3 regions of the Kitasatospora sp. NPDC056273 genome follow, and region 2 is predicted to be linked to each of the others. Evidence: riboswitches for the same ligand, from Rfam matches in the RefSeq annotation. Region 2 holds a riboswitch; each other region holds the start of a gene.
The links. Region 2 has a riboswitch for cyclic di-AMP ahead of ACFCY1_RS19630 (peptidoglycan DD-metalloendopeptidase family protein). Riboswitches for the same ligand answer to the same signal wherever they lie in the genome.
Positions count from the first base shown of each region.

Region 1 (4,811 bases), on a different contig from region 2:
GGCGATCGCTCTCCGGGGCCCGTCGGCGTGCGCGCGGTCGGCCGTCGCGGGCCGTGCCGGACCGTGGCGGGCCGTGGGGTGGGTCAGCCCTCCTGGGCGGTCGGGCGGTCGGCGGTCAGGCGGTGCCCGTCGGCGGCCTCGCCGGTACGGGTCTCGGTGCGGCGGCCGCGGGCCAGGTAGTCGCGCAGGACCAGTTCGACGGCGTCCTGGGGGCTCTTGGTGCCGGAAAGCATCATCGCGTCGATCGCGAGGTTCGCGTCGAGGGTGACGGTGACCTGGGCCATGTGACTCCTCCTCGGGTGCAGAGCAGCAGCATGCCCGCTGGGGCGGCGATCCACCACGGAACGGGGCGGAACCGCGGTCGGGAACGGTCGGGCACGCCGTGGCCCCGGGAACGCCGGAACCCCCGGGGAGGAGCGACCAGACTCTCCCCGGGGGTGGTGGGCGGTCAGCGTTCGGACGACGGCCGACAGCTGACGGATAACAGCTGACAGATGTTGAAATCTGTCAGCTGTTATCTGTTACCCGTCAGCTGTTACCGGAGGTCCGTCAGCCGTGGACCGTGGACCGCGCGCCGTCCTCAGACCCGGCCGGCGAAGTCCGGGGCCCAGTTGGCGATGCTCTGCTCGCGGACGCCCGAGCTCGGGTTGGCGGCCTCGACGTACTTGCCGTTGCCGATGTAGATCGCGACGTGGTAGACGCCGGAGTCCTTGCCGTTGTTGGACCAGAACAGCAGGTCGCCCGCCTGGAGGCTGTCCAGCGAGACGTGGGTGCTGGCGGCGGCCTGGTCGGCGGCGACGCGCGGGACGGAGACGCCCGCGGCGCGCAGCGCGGCCTGGGTCAGGCCGGAGCAGTCCCAGCCGCCGTTGCCGGTGCCGCCGTAGACGTACGCCTGACCGACCTTCGACTCGGCGAAGGAGACCGCCGCGGCCATGCTGCCGGTCACGGCCGGCGCCTGGGTCTGGGTCTGGGTCTGCGTCTGGGCCTGGGGCTGCGGAGCGGGCTTGGTGGCGGGCTTCGCGGCCGGCTTGGTGGACGGCTTGGCGGCCGGGGCCTCGGGCTGCGCGGTCGGCTGGGCGTTCACGGCACCGCCGTTCGCGGACTGGCCGGACTTCTGCGAGCGGTCGAACCAGGTGAAGTCCGAGCCGGACGTGCCGGCGGAGGACTGGCCGGCCCGGGCCTGGCCGTTGCCGCCGAAGGACAGCTGCTGGCCCGGGTAGATGGTGTCCGGACCCTCGGTCAGGGTGCCGCGGTTGAGGTCGTACAGCCGCTGCCAGCCGCCCTGCACCTTGTGCTGGTCGGCGATCGCGGACAGCCAGTCGCCCTCGACGACGGTGTAGTCGCCGCCCTGGGCCTGCTGCTGGCGCTTCTGCACCCAGTCGCTCCGGTTGCCGGAGGCGGCGGAGTCGGTGGAGGCCTGCGCGTCGCCCTGGGCGGGCGCGGCGGGCTTCGCGGCGGGGGTCTGCGGCTGCGCGGGCTTGGCGCTGGGCTTCGCGGCCGGAGCGGCCGGAGCGGCCGGCTTGGCGCTCTGGGCGGGCGCGGCGGGCTTGGCGGCGGTCGAACCCGCCGAGGTGTCAACGGCGGCCGCGGCGCCGCCCTTGGTGAGCCCGGCCTGGACGGAGCAGACCGGCCAGGCGCCGGGGCCCTGCGAGGCGAGGACCTTCTCGGCGACGGCGATCTGCTGGTCCTTGGTGGCCAGGTCGGCGCGGGCCGCGTAGGCCGTGCCGCCGAAGGCGGACCAGGTGCTGGAGGTGAACTGGAGGCCGCCGTAGAAGCCGTTGCCGGTGTTGATGCTCCAGTTGCCGCCGCTCTCGCACTGGGCGACCTTGTCCCAGGTGGCGACGGAGGCGGCCGAGGCGGTGCCGGTGGTGAGGCAGGGGACGGTGAGGCCGACGCCCGCGACGCCGAGGGCGGCGATCACGCGACGGGTACGGCCGGACAGACGGGTGCCGTTGGTGGGCAGCATGAAGACGTGGTCCTCTCCCACGCCTGCGAGGTGAGCTGTCGGATTCGGGCTGGAGTTGCCCGGCCGTGCGGTGAGCACGGCTTCACCCCTAGCCCTGGACCGTTCCGGAGAGCGGTCCGGGGCGACTTACCTGTGGGTCCCCCGCTCCTGCCGTGGTGCGTTTTCGCGCTTCCAGGACATCCGACGGCAGGACTCGGCGTTGCGGATGACCGGGTTCGTGTGGTCACGAACGGGGAGCACGTTAATCAGACTTAAGTTCAAACTGCAAACCACTGTGATGTGCATCACGGTTTAGTGGAAACTGCCAAAATTGCCACTCACCATGATCGTAAATGATCGTTTTCAGGCAATGCTGTTGTGGAAGCCGACAACTGGCTCCGCCTCAGGAGTGGCGTGACGGTGCGTCGAATCGCGGAGTGGCGCACTCCGGCGGGTGGGGGAGCGGTCGCGATCGGAGCATGTGAATCCACGCTCCCTATTTCCTTTCAAATAGCGCCAGAACGGACATTCCCCTTCATTGCCGGGTGACTCCCGTACGGGACGGACGGGGTGGGGGAAGTACACGGAAGGGCCCGGAACGCGATCCGTTCCGGGCCCTTCGGTGCGCGCGAACCCGCGCGCGGTGTCCTTATCGTCCGCCAGGCCCCTCGGCGGCCGCGTGGGCGCCACGGGAGCCCTCCACGACCCCCTCGGCCTCGGCGGCGGCCGCCGCCTCCGCCTCGGCCCGTGCCAGGTCCTCCGGGGACGGCGTGGGCAGCGCGGCCAGGTAGGTGGAGGCGATCAGCTGGCCGACCGACGGGTAGGCGCCCAGCGGCGCGGCCGACGGGCAGCCGGTCTCCTCGGCGGCGGTGGCGAGCAGCTCGGAGTCCGCCTCCGGGCCGATCACCAGCGGGGCCAGCGCCGGGCGCTGCGAGCCGGTGTCCTTGAGGTGGTTGACGGCCGCGGCCACCGAGCCGGGCACGTCGAGCGCGGCGGCGACGACCGGCACGGCCAGCCGGGCGGCCAGCAGCACGCCGGTGATGCCGGCCGCGGCGGCCGCGTCCTCGCCGCCGACGGTGGTCAGCACCACGCCGTCCGCGGCGGTCGCGATGGCGAACAGTCGGGCGCGGTCGGCCCGGGCCAGCCCGGCCTCGGAGAGCCGGACGTGCACGGCCTCGGCCAGCAGCGGGTGCGGGCCCAGCGGGTCGGTGACGGGCGCGCCGTACTCGGCGGCGAGCGCGTGAAGCCCGGTCAGGAAGGTGTGCGGGCCGGGCACCAGCGGCACCAGGACGGGCATCGGCCGCCCGGCCTCGGCGGCCAGGGCCAGCAGCTCGGCCACGGTGCGGTCCTCGCCGCTCGCGCCCGCCGCACCGTCACCGGGGAGGTAGCCGACGGCCGTCTGGACGCCGTTCTGCTCGGTGCGGACGATCGAGAGCAGCTCCTCGACGACCGAGCGGGACTCGGGCCCGGCGGTCGCGGGCACGGCGAGCACCAGGGCCGGGGCGCCGGCCGGGATCTCGGGGCGCTCGGGACGACGGTGGCGCCCCCGCGCACGGGAGCCTGGAGTACGGACGGGCAGTGGCGCGCCCGGAATGGCTGCGGTGCTCATGCCGGAGATCGTAGGACATCGGCCCGTCCGGCTTGCAGTCGGCTGCCGTACGGGTTTCGCGTGCTCGCGGTACGGACCCGGTGCGTCTCCGGCGCCGGTCCGGGCGCTTTGCCTACAATCCGGACATTCTTCGCCCAACCCCCGCGTGGTGGCCGGTGCTTGTCCCGACGCGATCCGAGGGGGCGGGCGTTGCACCCGGGGCGCGTGAGATGTCTCACAGCATGAGCCCGGCTTGACGGAGGGTCACGGGCGGGCGACTCCCGGCATTCGAAGATCAACATTCAGCGGGGAGGTGCTCACGGCCGGTTATCGCGGGCTCGACGATTCATCGGCTATGTCCGTTTACGTACCGTCAGGGGAAGGGCCCGTGAAGAGTTCGCGGCTGCGGGTAAAAGGCCTCGTGCACCTGCAATGTCCCGTGCTGATGCACGTGCACTGCGGCTATCATCACGTCAAGTGAGGCGTTGTGCCGGACCGGTACGGGGCCGGTCCGTTCGTTTCGGCGGTGCCGGGGGCGCCGCGCTGGACGACAACTCCGGAGCTCTTCGGGAGATTTCTATGCACGACTCGCAGGACACGCACGGCTCGTACGACACCTACAACGGGATGGCCGCCGCCGATCTCCAGGGGGTGGTCTGGCAGAAGAGCCGGCACAGCAACTCCCAGGGCAACTGCGTCGAGTTCGCGGCCCTGCCGGGCGGCGATGTGGCGATGCGCAACTCGCGGTTCCCGGACGGCCCCGCCCTCATCTACACCCGGGCCGAGATCTCCGCCCTGCTGCTGGGGGCGAAGGACGGGGAGTTCGACCACCTGGCGGTCTGACCGGCCGCCGTGCTCCATCATCGGGGGGCCGTCGTGGGTGCCGACACCACGACGGCCTTTGTCTTTGTCTCCTCCGGATGTCTTCGCTCCGGAGGCCTCTCCCGGATCCGTCCGGCCGCCCGGCCCGCCCGGCCGCGCTGAGCCGCTCGCGGTTCCGTGGTGCCGGAGGCTCTCGACGGGGCCTGCTGGAAGCGCCCGGGGTGCGGTCCTCCCGGGGTGTCCGTCGACCGGCCGCGCGCCGTCCGGCGCGGGGTCCGTCCCGAAGGCAGGGCTCCTCCGGAGCGCAGGGCCTGTCCCGGGGTCAGGGCTCGTCCGGAACGCCGGGCCCGCTCGGAGCACGGGGCCCGCTGGGAGTACAGGACCCGCTCGGAGCGCGGGGCCCGTCCTAGGCCGAGCGCCGATGCCGTCCGCCGACGTCGACGGGACCGTCGAGCG
Region 1 is NZ_JBHJSJ010000034.1:13,436-18,246, reverse strand. It holds gene ACFCY1_RS26540 (hypothetical protein) at 84-284, opposite strand; gene ACFCY1_RS26535 (transglycosylase family protein) at 581-1,987, opposite strand; cyclic di-AMP (ydaO/yuaA leader) riboswitch at 1,974-2,144, opposite strand; gene ACFCY1_RS26530 (hypothetical protein) at 2,595-3,554, opposite strand; gene ACFCY1_RS26525 (DUF397 domain-containing protein) at 4,113-4,376, shown strand; gene ACFCY1_RS26520 (ATP-binding protein) at 4,762-4,811, opposite strand, start outside.
Region 1: another riboswitch for cyclic di-AMP. It lies ahead of ACFCY1_RS26535 (transglycosylase family protein); the one in region 2 lies ahead of ACFCY1_RS19630 (peptidoglycan DD-metalloendopeptidase family protein).

Region 2 (4,811 bases):
AGCGTGTACAGGTGCGCGTACGGGTCCATGCCGGCCGCCAGGAACCCCGCCACCAGCCCCACCGCGATGACCGACTGTGTGACCGAGGCGACGTGCGGCGAGCCGTGCCGCGGATGGGTGCGGCCGAGCGCCGGGTGCAGCAGCCCCTCCCGCCCGATCGCGTACAGGTACCGGGCCGCGCACTGGTGGAAGGCCATCGCGCAGGCGAACGAGCCGGTGACGACCAGCCATTGGAAGACCTTCACCGCCCAGGCCCCCAGGTGCGCGGCGAGCTGGTCGAAGAACAGGCTGTTGCCGTCCTTGCCCGGCACCGCGCCGCCCGCCACCGCGACCGCCCGCTCGACCCCGTTGCCGGACACGATCATCCAGGACACGAAGACGTAGAGCAGCCCGACCCCGATCACGGAGATCAGCGTGGCCCGCGGCACCACCCGCTTCGGGTCGCGGGACTCCTCGCCGTACATCGCGGTGGACTCGAAGCCCACCCAGGACCAGAACGCGAAGAACAGTCCGAGCCCGGCCGCCGAGGTGCCCGAACTCCCCACCCCCTTCAGCGCGTTCAGCGGGTTCAGGGTCCCGGCCGCGAGCCCGTCCGGCCCGCCGCCGGAGAGCAGCACCGCCAGTGAGACCGCCGACAGGACGCCGATCTCCAGCACCAGCGCGACCCCGAGCACCCTGGCCGTCAGATGCAGGTCGAACCAGCCCATCACCCCGATCACCGCCGCCCCGAACAACGCGTACCAGCCCCAGCCGACGTCCACCCCCAGCTGCGAACGGACCAGCCCGCGCAGCGAGTACGCGAAGAAGCCGAGGGCCGCGGCCTCGGTGACGACGTACGCGAGCACCGCGAGCAGCCCCGAGGCCATCCCCGCCACCCGCCCCAGCCCGTGCGAGACGTAGCCGTAGAACGCGCCGGCCGCGGTGATGTGCCGGGCCATCGCCACGTAGCCGACCGAGAACACCGTCAGCACCACGGTCGCCACGATGTACGCCGCGGGCGCGCCCGCGCCGTTGCCCTGACCGACGATGATCGGCAGGTTGCCGGTCATCGCGGTGATCGGGGCGGCGGTGGCGAGCGCCATGAACACCACGCCGACCAGGCCGACCGAGTCCGCCTTCAGCCGGTCGACCCCGCTCGCCCCGGGCCGCTCCCGCCCGGCCGTCTCCCCCGCCACGCCCCCGCTGCGGACCGCCATCCGGCCTCCTCGCCTCCCGGCCCGCCCGACCGCCGGACCGGCCGGGCGCTGACCGTCCGCCAGCATGGCGCCCCGGAGGCACCCGGAGATCCCGGCGACCACCCTGCGGGACACCGGAGTTGACGCTTCGTTCGATCGCTCGAACACCCCGGGCGGGCCCGGGAACGAAAGCGGCCGGCCCGGCCGCACGAGGAGGTCCTCATGCGGCCGGGCCGGCCTGGGCGTGTCCCGCGCCCATGTCCGCCGTGCGGCGATCACCCGGTCGAGCGGTCACCCGACATGACCATCCCGGGCGATCGGTTCGCCCGCAGCGGCGGTGGTTCCTGGTACCCCGGAGCTCTCGGGGTCAGAGCGCGACGCCGTGCGCGCGCAGGTAGGCGACCGGGTTGATGTCCGAGCCGTACTCCGAGCCGTTGCGGATCTCGAAGTGCAGGTGCGGGCCGGTCACGTTGCCGGTGGCGCCGGAGAGGCCGATCTGCTGGCCGGCGGTGACGGTCTGACCGATCCTCACGCCGATCGAGGAGAGGTGCGCGTACTCGGCGTAGTGGCCGTCGGCGAGCCTGATCTCGACCTCGTTGCCGTAGGCGCCGCCGTTGCCGGCCTTGACCACGACACCGTTGGCGACGGCGCGCAGCGGGGTGCCGGTGGAGGCGACGAAGTCCTGGCCGGTGTGGTGGCCGGAAGCCCACATCGAGCCGGCCACGCCGTAGGCGGTGCCGAGCCGCGGGCCGGCCAGCGGGGCGACGAAGCCGGAGGTGGCGGCGGCGACCGGAGTGGCGGTCACGGCCTGGGCCGGAACGGCGACCTGGAGCTGGGTCTCGAGCTGCGCGGAGGGCTTGGCGGCCTCGGTCTGCACCTGGACCTGGGCCTGCGGCTTGGCGGCCTGGGTCGCCGGAGCGGACGGCTTGGCGGGCTTGGCCGGAGCGGCGGGCTTCGCCGGGGCGGCGTCGGCGGCCGGCGCGGCGGCGTGGCCGGACAGCGCGAGCTGCTGGCCCGGGAAGATCAGGTTCGGGTCGGCGCCGACGACCGAGCGGTTCTGCTCGTACAGCGCGTGCCAGCCGCCCTCGACGTTCTTGGCGTCGGCGATCTTGGACAGGGTGTCACCGCTGACGACGCGGTAGCTCTCCTGCGCGGCCTGGGCGGCCGGAGCGGCGGCCTTCGCGGCCTGCTTGGCCTCGGTGGAGGCGGCGGCCGGAGCGGCCGGGGTGTGGGCCTGGGCGCTCATCGCGGTGACGAGCGGGAGGGCGAAGGACACACCGGTGACGGCGGTGGCGATGCCGATGCGGGCGGCGCGGGGCAGGGCGATACGACGAGCCTGTGCAGGCATGGAATTTTCCTCTCCGACGCCTGCGAGGTGAGCTGTCGGGTTCGGGCTGGAGTTGCCCGGCCGCTTGCGCGGCTTCACCCCAAGCCGGTCCTGGACGCCCGCGCCCTGAGGCGCGAACTCCGGTCCGGCGACTTACCTGTGGGTCCCCCGCTCCTGCCGTACAGAGTTCGTTTCGAACCACCGGGCAGCGGCAGGACTCGGCGTTCCACCCGGCGGATCCGTCCGGACTGGCCGGGCGGTCGCTGAACTAAAACCCATCCGTTCGGGTGAAGCAATGTCGATCTCTTGAAACGGCAACGATCCCCCCTCCCACAGTGACCCTCCGCAGGCCCGAGCCCACGGTGCGTACACAACCCATTCACCCCCCGCCACTGATCCACGACCCTGCGCCGAGATCGGCCACGCCGCGCACCCGTCCGCTCACGCACCGCCAGCCGCCAACACACCCACCGGTGACCCTTGTCACGTGCGCCTCGGCAGCGCAGGATTCGCCCGTGGCCACCTCCAAGGCCGGCACCCTGCGCCTGGGCACCGCGCAGGGTCGCTGGGTACTAATGGCGACGGTGCTCGGCTCCAGCATGGCGATGCTGGACGGCACCGTGGTGAACGTCGCGCTGCCCCGGATCGGCGCCGACCTCGGCGCCTCCCTCGCGTCCCTGCAATGGACCCTGAACGCCTATCTGCTCACCCTGGCGGGCCTGATCCTGCTCGGCGGCGCGCTCGGCGACCGCTACGGGCGGCGCAAGGTCTTCCTGATCGGCGTGGTCTGGTTCGCCGTCGCCTCCGCGGCCTGCGCCGCCGCACCGAACATCCACGTGCTGATCGCCGCCCGCGCCGTCCAGGGCATCGGCGGGGCGCTGCTCACCCCCGGCTCGCTCGCCATGCTCCAGGCCGTCTTCCACCCTGACGACCGCTCGGCGGCGGTCGGGCTCTGGTCCGGCCTCGGCGGGGTGTCGGCGGCGGTCGGCCCCTTCCTCGGCGGCTGGCTGGTGGACGGCCCCGGCTGGCGCTGGATCTTCCTGCTGAACCTGCCGCTCGCCGCCGCCGTGATCGCGGTCACCACCCGGTCGGTGCCGGAGAGCCGGGACGAGGGCGCCTCCGGCCGCTTCGACGTCCTCGGCGCCGTGCTCGCCGCCCTCGCCCTCGGCGCGATCACCTACGCGCTGACGGCGGCCGGCGAGGGCCTGTCCCCCGCCGTCTGGGTCAGCGGGGTGCTCGGAGTGGCGCTCGGCGTCGCCTTCGTGGCGGTCGAGCGCCGCGCGCCCGATCCGATGCTGCCGCTCGGACTGTTCTCCTCCCGGCTGTTCACCGCCGTGAACCTGGTCACCCTGTGCGTGTACGCGGCGTTCAGCGGCGTCTTCTTCCTGCTGGTGGTGCAGCTCCAGATCGTGTCCGGCTTCTCGCCACTGGTCTCGGGCTTCGCGCTGGTGCCGATCACCGTGCTGATGCTGCTGCTGTCCGCGCGCGCCGGGCGGCTCGGCAAGCGGATCGGCCCGCGCATCCCGCTGACCGTCGGCCCCCTGCTGTGCGCCGCCGGGGTGCTGCTGATGCTGCGCGTCGGCCCGGACTCCTCCTACTGGGTGGACGTGCTGCCCTCCGTCACGGTGATGGGCTGCGGCATGACGCTGCTGGTCGCACCGCTGACGGCGACCGTGCTGGCCGCCGTCGAGGTCCGGCACGCGGGCATCGCCAGCGGGGTCAACAACGCCGCCGCCCGCGCGGCCGGCCTGCTCGCGGTCGCCGCCCTCCCGGCGCTGGCCGGGCTGAGCGGCGACGCCTACCGGGTGCCCTCCTCGGTCGACTCCGCCTTCCACACCGCGATGCTGATCTGCGCGGGCCTGCTGGCCGCCGGCGGGCTGATCGCCCTCGCGACCGTACGGGGCAACGTGCTCGCCGCCGACGACCAGCAGGTGGCCGAGCCGAACTGCGACTGGCCGTGCGGCACCACCACCCCGCCGCTGGACCCGGGCCACGTCCCCACGACGCGCGAGGGCCCCGCCACCGGTCCGGCGGCGGGGCCCTCGGCTCAGGGCTGACGAGACGTCAGAGGATGTCGCCGGGCGCGTACTTGGCGGCCTCCGGGTAGGCGGCCGCGACGGCCTCCACCTGGCGGACCACCTCGGCGACCTGGGCGCCGGCCGCGCCGGTGAAGGACAGCCGGTCGGCGAGCAGCGCGTCCAGCGCGGCCCGGTCCAGCGGGATCCGCTCGTCGGCGGCCAGCCGGTCCAGCAGCTCGTTCTCCCGGGCGCCCGCGCGCATCGCCAGCGCGGAGGCGACGGCGTGCTCCT
Region 2 is NZ_JBHJSJ010000020.1:37,968-42,778, reverse strand. It holds gene ACFCY1_RS19635 (APC family permease) at 1-1,196, opposite strand, end outside; gene ACFCY1_RS19630 (peptidoglycan DD-metalloendopeptidase family protein) at 1,543-2,523, opposite strand; cyclic di-AMP (ydaO/yuaA leader) riboswitch at 2,526-2,726, opposite strand; gene ACFCY1_RS19625 (MFS transporter) at 3,078-4,559, shown strand; gene purB (adenylosuccinate lyase) at 4,567-4,811, opposite strand, start outside.

Region 3 (4,811 bases), on a different contig from region 2:
GTGAAGGCGCTGGAGTCGGGCACCGTCCCGAGCGCGGCCGATCCGATGGACGTCGCGGCCGCCGCCTACCTGGTGCGTTCGACGGGCTGGAGCCGGCTGGTGGCCGAGGCCGGCGAGGAGGCCGAGCGGGCCGGTGCCGAGGACGCGGCCGCGGAGGCGGTCCGGCTGGTGGAGAAGCTGCAGGCCGAGCTGGCCGAGGTGCGGGCCTCCGCGCGGGCGGACGCGGACCGGCAGCGGGCCGAGTCCGACGGCGTCCGCAGGGAGGCCGAGTCGCTGCGCAAGAGGGTGCGGTCGCTGGAGAGCGACACCCGCCGGGCGCAGGCCGAGACCCGCCGGGTGGCCGGCGAGCTGGACGCGCTGAAGGCGCAGGCCGCGGCCGAGCGCGGCGCGGCCGAGAGCGAGGCGCGCCGGCTCCGGCACCGGGTCCTGGAGCTGGAGAACGCGGCCGAGCAGGGCCGCCGTTCGGCCCGCGAGGGGCGCAGCGTGGAGGACATGCGGCTGCGGCTGCTGCTGGACACCGTGCTGCAGTCGGCCCAGGGGCTCCAGCGGGAGCTGGCGCTGCCGGTCGCCCAGATCCGCCCGGCGGACCTGGTGGAGGCGGTGGTGCCGGGGGCGGCCTCGCCGCACGACGTGGCCCGGCGCGGGCTGGCCGAGGACGATCCGGCGCTGCTGGACCAGCTGCTGGCGATCCCCCAGGTGCACCTGGTGGTGGACGGCTACAACGTGACCAAGACCGGTTATCCGACGCTGCCGCTGGAGCAGCAGCGGATCCGGCTGCTGGGCGGGCTGGCGATGCTGGCCCAGCGGACCCAGGCGGAGGTCACCTGCGTGTTCGACGGGCAGGACCTGGACGTCCCGGTGATCATGGCGCCACCGCGCGGGGTCCGGGTGCGGTTCAGCCGGACCGGGGAGACGGCCGACGAGCTGATCCGCCGTCTGGTGCGGGCCGAGCCGCAGGGCCGTCCGGTGGTGGTGGTGTCCACCGACCGGGAGGTCGCGGAGGGCGTGCGGAAGGCGGGCGCGCGCCCCGTGGCGTCGGTGCTGCTGCTGAACCGGCTGGCCCGGCCCTGAACCCGGGGAGGTTCGCATGATGCCTGGTCAGGGCCTGTTTCGGAGCATTGTGCGAGTCCGGTGAAGTCAGTGTGGGGACCGGAGTTCACGCCTTCGGGGGAGTGGCAAAACGGATAGATCTTCACTAGGGTCTGGCGTCAAACCTATTTTCCGGAATCTCATCCCATCAGGTGAGCCCGTTGGAAGAAGGAGCCGGTCCCTTGGCCTCCCACCGCCGTCCCAAGCAGCCGAGCCGCGCACGGATCTCCGTGCTCACCGCGGCCGCTGCGACCGCGGTCGCCCTCTCCGCCCAGGTGGCCGCGCACGCCGCGCCGCAGCCGAACAAGACGGACGTCAAGGCGCAGATCGACCAGCTCCAGGAGGAGCAGGAGCAGGCGGCCGAGAAGTACAACGGCGCCAAGGAGCGGGCCGACCAGCTGCGCAAGCAGGCCGACCAGCTGCAGGACCAGGTGGCCCGCGGCCAGGAGCAGATGACCCAGCTCCAGGGCGGCCTCGCCGAGGTGGCGGGCGAGCAGTACCGCAGCGGCGGCATCGACCCGTCCGTCCAGCTGATGCTCTCCTCGGACCCGTCCGGCTACCTGGACAAGGCCTCCACCGTCCAGCAGGCCAGCACCAGTCAGGCCGAGGCGCTCAAGGGGCTGCTGGACCAGCAGCGCCGGCTGGACCAGGAGAAGACCGAGGCGGCCGCCGTCCTCGCCTCGCTGGACACCACCACCAAGGACCTGAACCAGGCCAAGTCGGACGTCAACACCAAGCTGAAGGCCGCCCAGGACCTGCTGAACTCGCTGAGCTCCGCCGACCGCGCCGCGCTGCGGGCCCAGCAGGCGCAGGACGACCGCGCCTCGCGCGGCAGCGACCGGGTCGACCTCGGCAGCCTGCCGCCGGCCAGCGGCTACGCGGCCACGGCGCTGGCCAAGGCGATGAGCAAGCAGGGCTCGCCGTACGTGTGGGGCGCCACCGGGTCGACCACCTTCGACTGCTCGGGCCTGATGGTCTGGGCGTACGGGCAGGCGGGCGTCTCGCTGCCGCGCACCTCGCAGGAGCAGGGCCACTACGGCACCCGGATCCCCTCGCTGGACCAGGCCCAGCCGGGCGACCTGGTGATCTACGGCCCCGACATGCACCACGTCGGGATGTACATCGGCAACGGCATGGTGGTCCACGCGCCGCACACCGGTGACGTGGTGAAGGTGATGAAGGCCGACGCGATGTCGATCAACACCATCCGCCGGGTCTGACGGCCCGACACGCCCGAGGGGCTTCCGCGGGGGCCTGTGAAAAGCGCCACCCCCGTCCGGGGTGGCGTTTCGGGTTTCCGGCCCTTCGACGACCACATGGTGAGAACCGATCAGCCTTGTGTGCGTCAATGGTCACCATCGGTCATTTTCACAAAGGAACTTGGGTAATCTTCTGTCTTTTTTCTGACAAGGATTTGAACCGATCACGGTTCAGTTACTAGGGTCATGCTCCGAACCACCGCACTGTCGATCGCCCAGCCAGGGTGGCGGCGGTGGTTACCGTCGAGTTCGCAAGGCAGCGGGACAGGTCGAAGCGACTGTCCGACAGGGGAGCCCAGTGGTAGGGGGCGCTGCGGAGCGGAGCCGGGGAACCACGTTCCTCCGGGGTGAATCGGCGCCAGGTCGGCCGGTGGAACGGCCGTGAGGCGTCGTAGGGCATGCTTCCGGCCCGAACCCGTCAGCTCACCCGGTAGGCGGCCGTAGGAAGAAGGAGTCCGCCTTCGTGGCGTCCCATCGTCGTCCCAAGCCCGCCGGCCGCGCCCGGGTCTCGATCCTGACCGGCGTCGCCGCCGCAGCCGTCGTCCTCTCCGCGCAGGGTGCCCACGCGGACCCGCAGCCGACCAAGGAACAGGTCAAGGGGCAGGTCGACCAGCTCAACGAGCAGGCCGAGGTCGCGACCGAGAACTACAACGCCGCCCAGGCCAAGCAGCAGGACCTGGAGAAGCAGGTCTCCGGCCTGCAGGACCAGGTGGCCCGTCAGCAGGCCCAGGTCACCGAGCTCCAGGGCGGCCTCGCCGAGATCGCCGGCGAGCAGTACCGCAACGGGGGGATATCCCCCACCGTCCAGCTGATGTTCTCCTCCAGCCCGGACAGCTTCCTCAGCCAGGCCGACGCGCTGAACCAGGCCGGCAGCACCCAGAAGGGTCAGCTGAAGGAGCTCCAGGAGCAGCAGCGCAAGCTCGACCAGGACCGCAACGAGGCCCAGGGCAAGCTCGCCGAGCTGGAGTCGACCACCCAGCAGCTGAAGGCCTCCAAGGACGAGGTCCAGGGCAAGCTGAAGGCGGCCCAGGACCTGCTCAACACGCTGACCGAGCAGGACCGCCAGGCGCTGCGCCAGGCCGAGGAGAAGGCCGCCGCCGAGGCGAAGGCCAAGGCCGACGCCGCCCAGGCCCAGCAGCAGCAGGCCGACCGCGCCTCCCGCGACAACAGCCGCGGCAGCCTCTCGGCCCCCACGACCACCGCTCCGGTGAACGTGGCCCCCGGCAGCTCGCGCGGTGCCGCCGCGCTGTCCGCCGCCGCCTCCAAGATCGGCAGCCCGTACGTCTGGGGCGCCACCGGCCCGGGCTCCTTCGACTGCTCCGGTCTGATGGTCTGGGCGTACAACCAGGCCGGCGTGTCGCTGCCGCGCACCTCGCAGGCGCAGGCCTCGGCCGGCACCCGGCTCGGGACGGACCTCTCCAAGGCCCAGCCCGGCGACCTGCTGATCTTCTACACCGACGCCCACCACGTCGGCATCTACGCCGGCAACGGCCAGGTGCTGCACGCGCCCAAGCCGGGCGCGTCGGTGCGCTACGAGGCGGTCACCAACATGCCGCTGACCGGCATCGTGCGGGTCTGATCCCCGCTCGGACGTCTCCAGGCCCGGTCTCCCCCAGGGGAGGCCGGGCCTGCGGCTTTTCCGGCGGCTCGATCTGATGTCCGATTGGGGAGTGAATATTCGGGTTGGGAGGGGTTTGGACTCGCTTGCCCGGACTCGCTAACGTCTGCCACCGGACTCCCGCTCGACGGCCGCCCGTCCCGGTGCGGCGGCGGGGGCCGCGCCGCAGGATTGGAGCCGCTGCCGCCATGCCCGTGCACCGCCGTTCCCAACTGCTCACCCGGGCGCTGGTGCTGACCGCGGCCGCCGCCACCGCGTTGGGCGCGGCCACCGGAGGCAGCGCCCAGGCGGCCCCCGCCAGCCCCGACCCGGGCGACCGTCAGGACGTCAAGACGCAGGTCGAGCAGCTGTACGACGAGGCCGAGCAGGCGTCCGAGAGGTTCAACGCCGCGCAGGAGGCCCAGCGGCGGCTCCAGGGCGAGACCACGATCCTCCAGGGCGAGATCGCCCTCGCCCAGGACCAGCTCAACGGGCTGCGCGGCGACCTGGCGATGGTGGCCGGGGCCGAGTACCGCGGCGGCGGGATGACCCAGACCGCCCAGCTCATCCTCTCGCCCGACCCGGAGGGCTACCTGGCCCGCGCCCGCACCCAGGGCCAGGCCGCCGTGCGCCAGCAGGAGACCCTGCACGAGCTGATCACCCGCCAGCGCCGGCTCGACCAGCGCCGCACCGAGGCGGCCGACAAGCTCGCCGAGCTGGACCGGACCCGGCGTTCGCTCGCCGACAGCAAGCAGCAGGTCCAGCAGCGGCTGGCCGGGGCGCAGAAGCTGCTGAACGGCCTGGGCGCCGTCGAGCGGGCCCGGCTGGCGGTCCAGGACGCCCGGGACGCCGAGCAGCGCGCCACC
Region 3 is NZ_JBHJSJ010000007.1:558-5,368, reverse strand. It holds gene ACFCY1_RS08670 (NYN domain-containing protein) at 1-1,071, shown strand, start outside; gene ACFCY1_RS08665 (C40 family peptidase) at 1,272-2,309, shown strand; cyclic di-AMP (ydaO/yuaA leader) riboswitch at 2,648-2,801, shown strand; gene ACFCY1_RS08660 (NlpC/P60 family protein) at 2,812-3,927, shown strand; gene ACFCY1_RS08655 (C40 family peptidase) at 4,155-4,811, shown strand, end outside.
Region 3: another riboswitch for cyclic di-AMP. It lies ahead of ACFCY1_RS08660 (NlpC/P60 family protein); the one in region 2 lies ahead of ACFCY1_RS19630 (peptidoglycan DD-metalloendopeptidase family protein).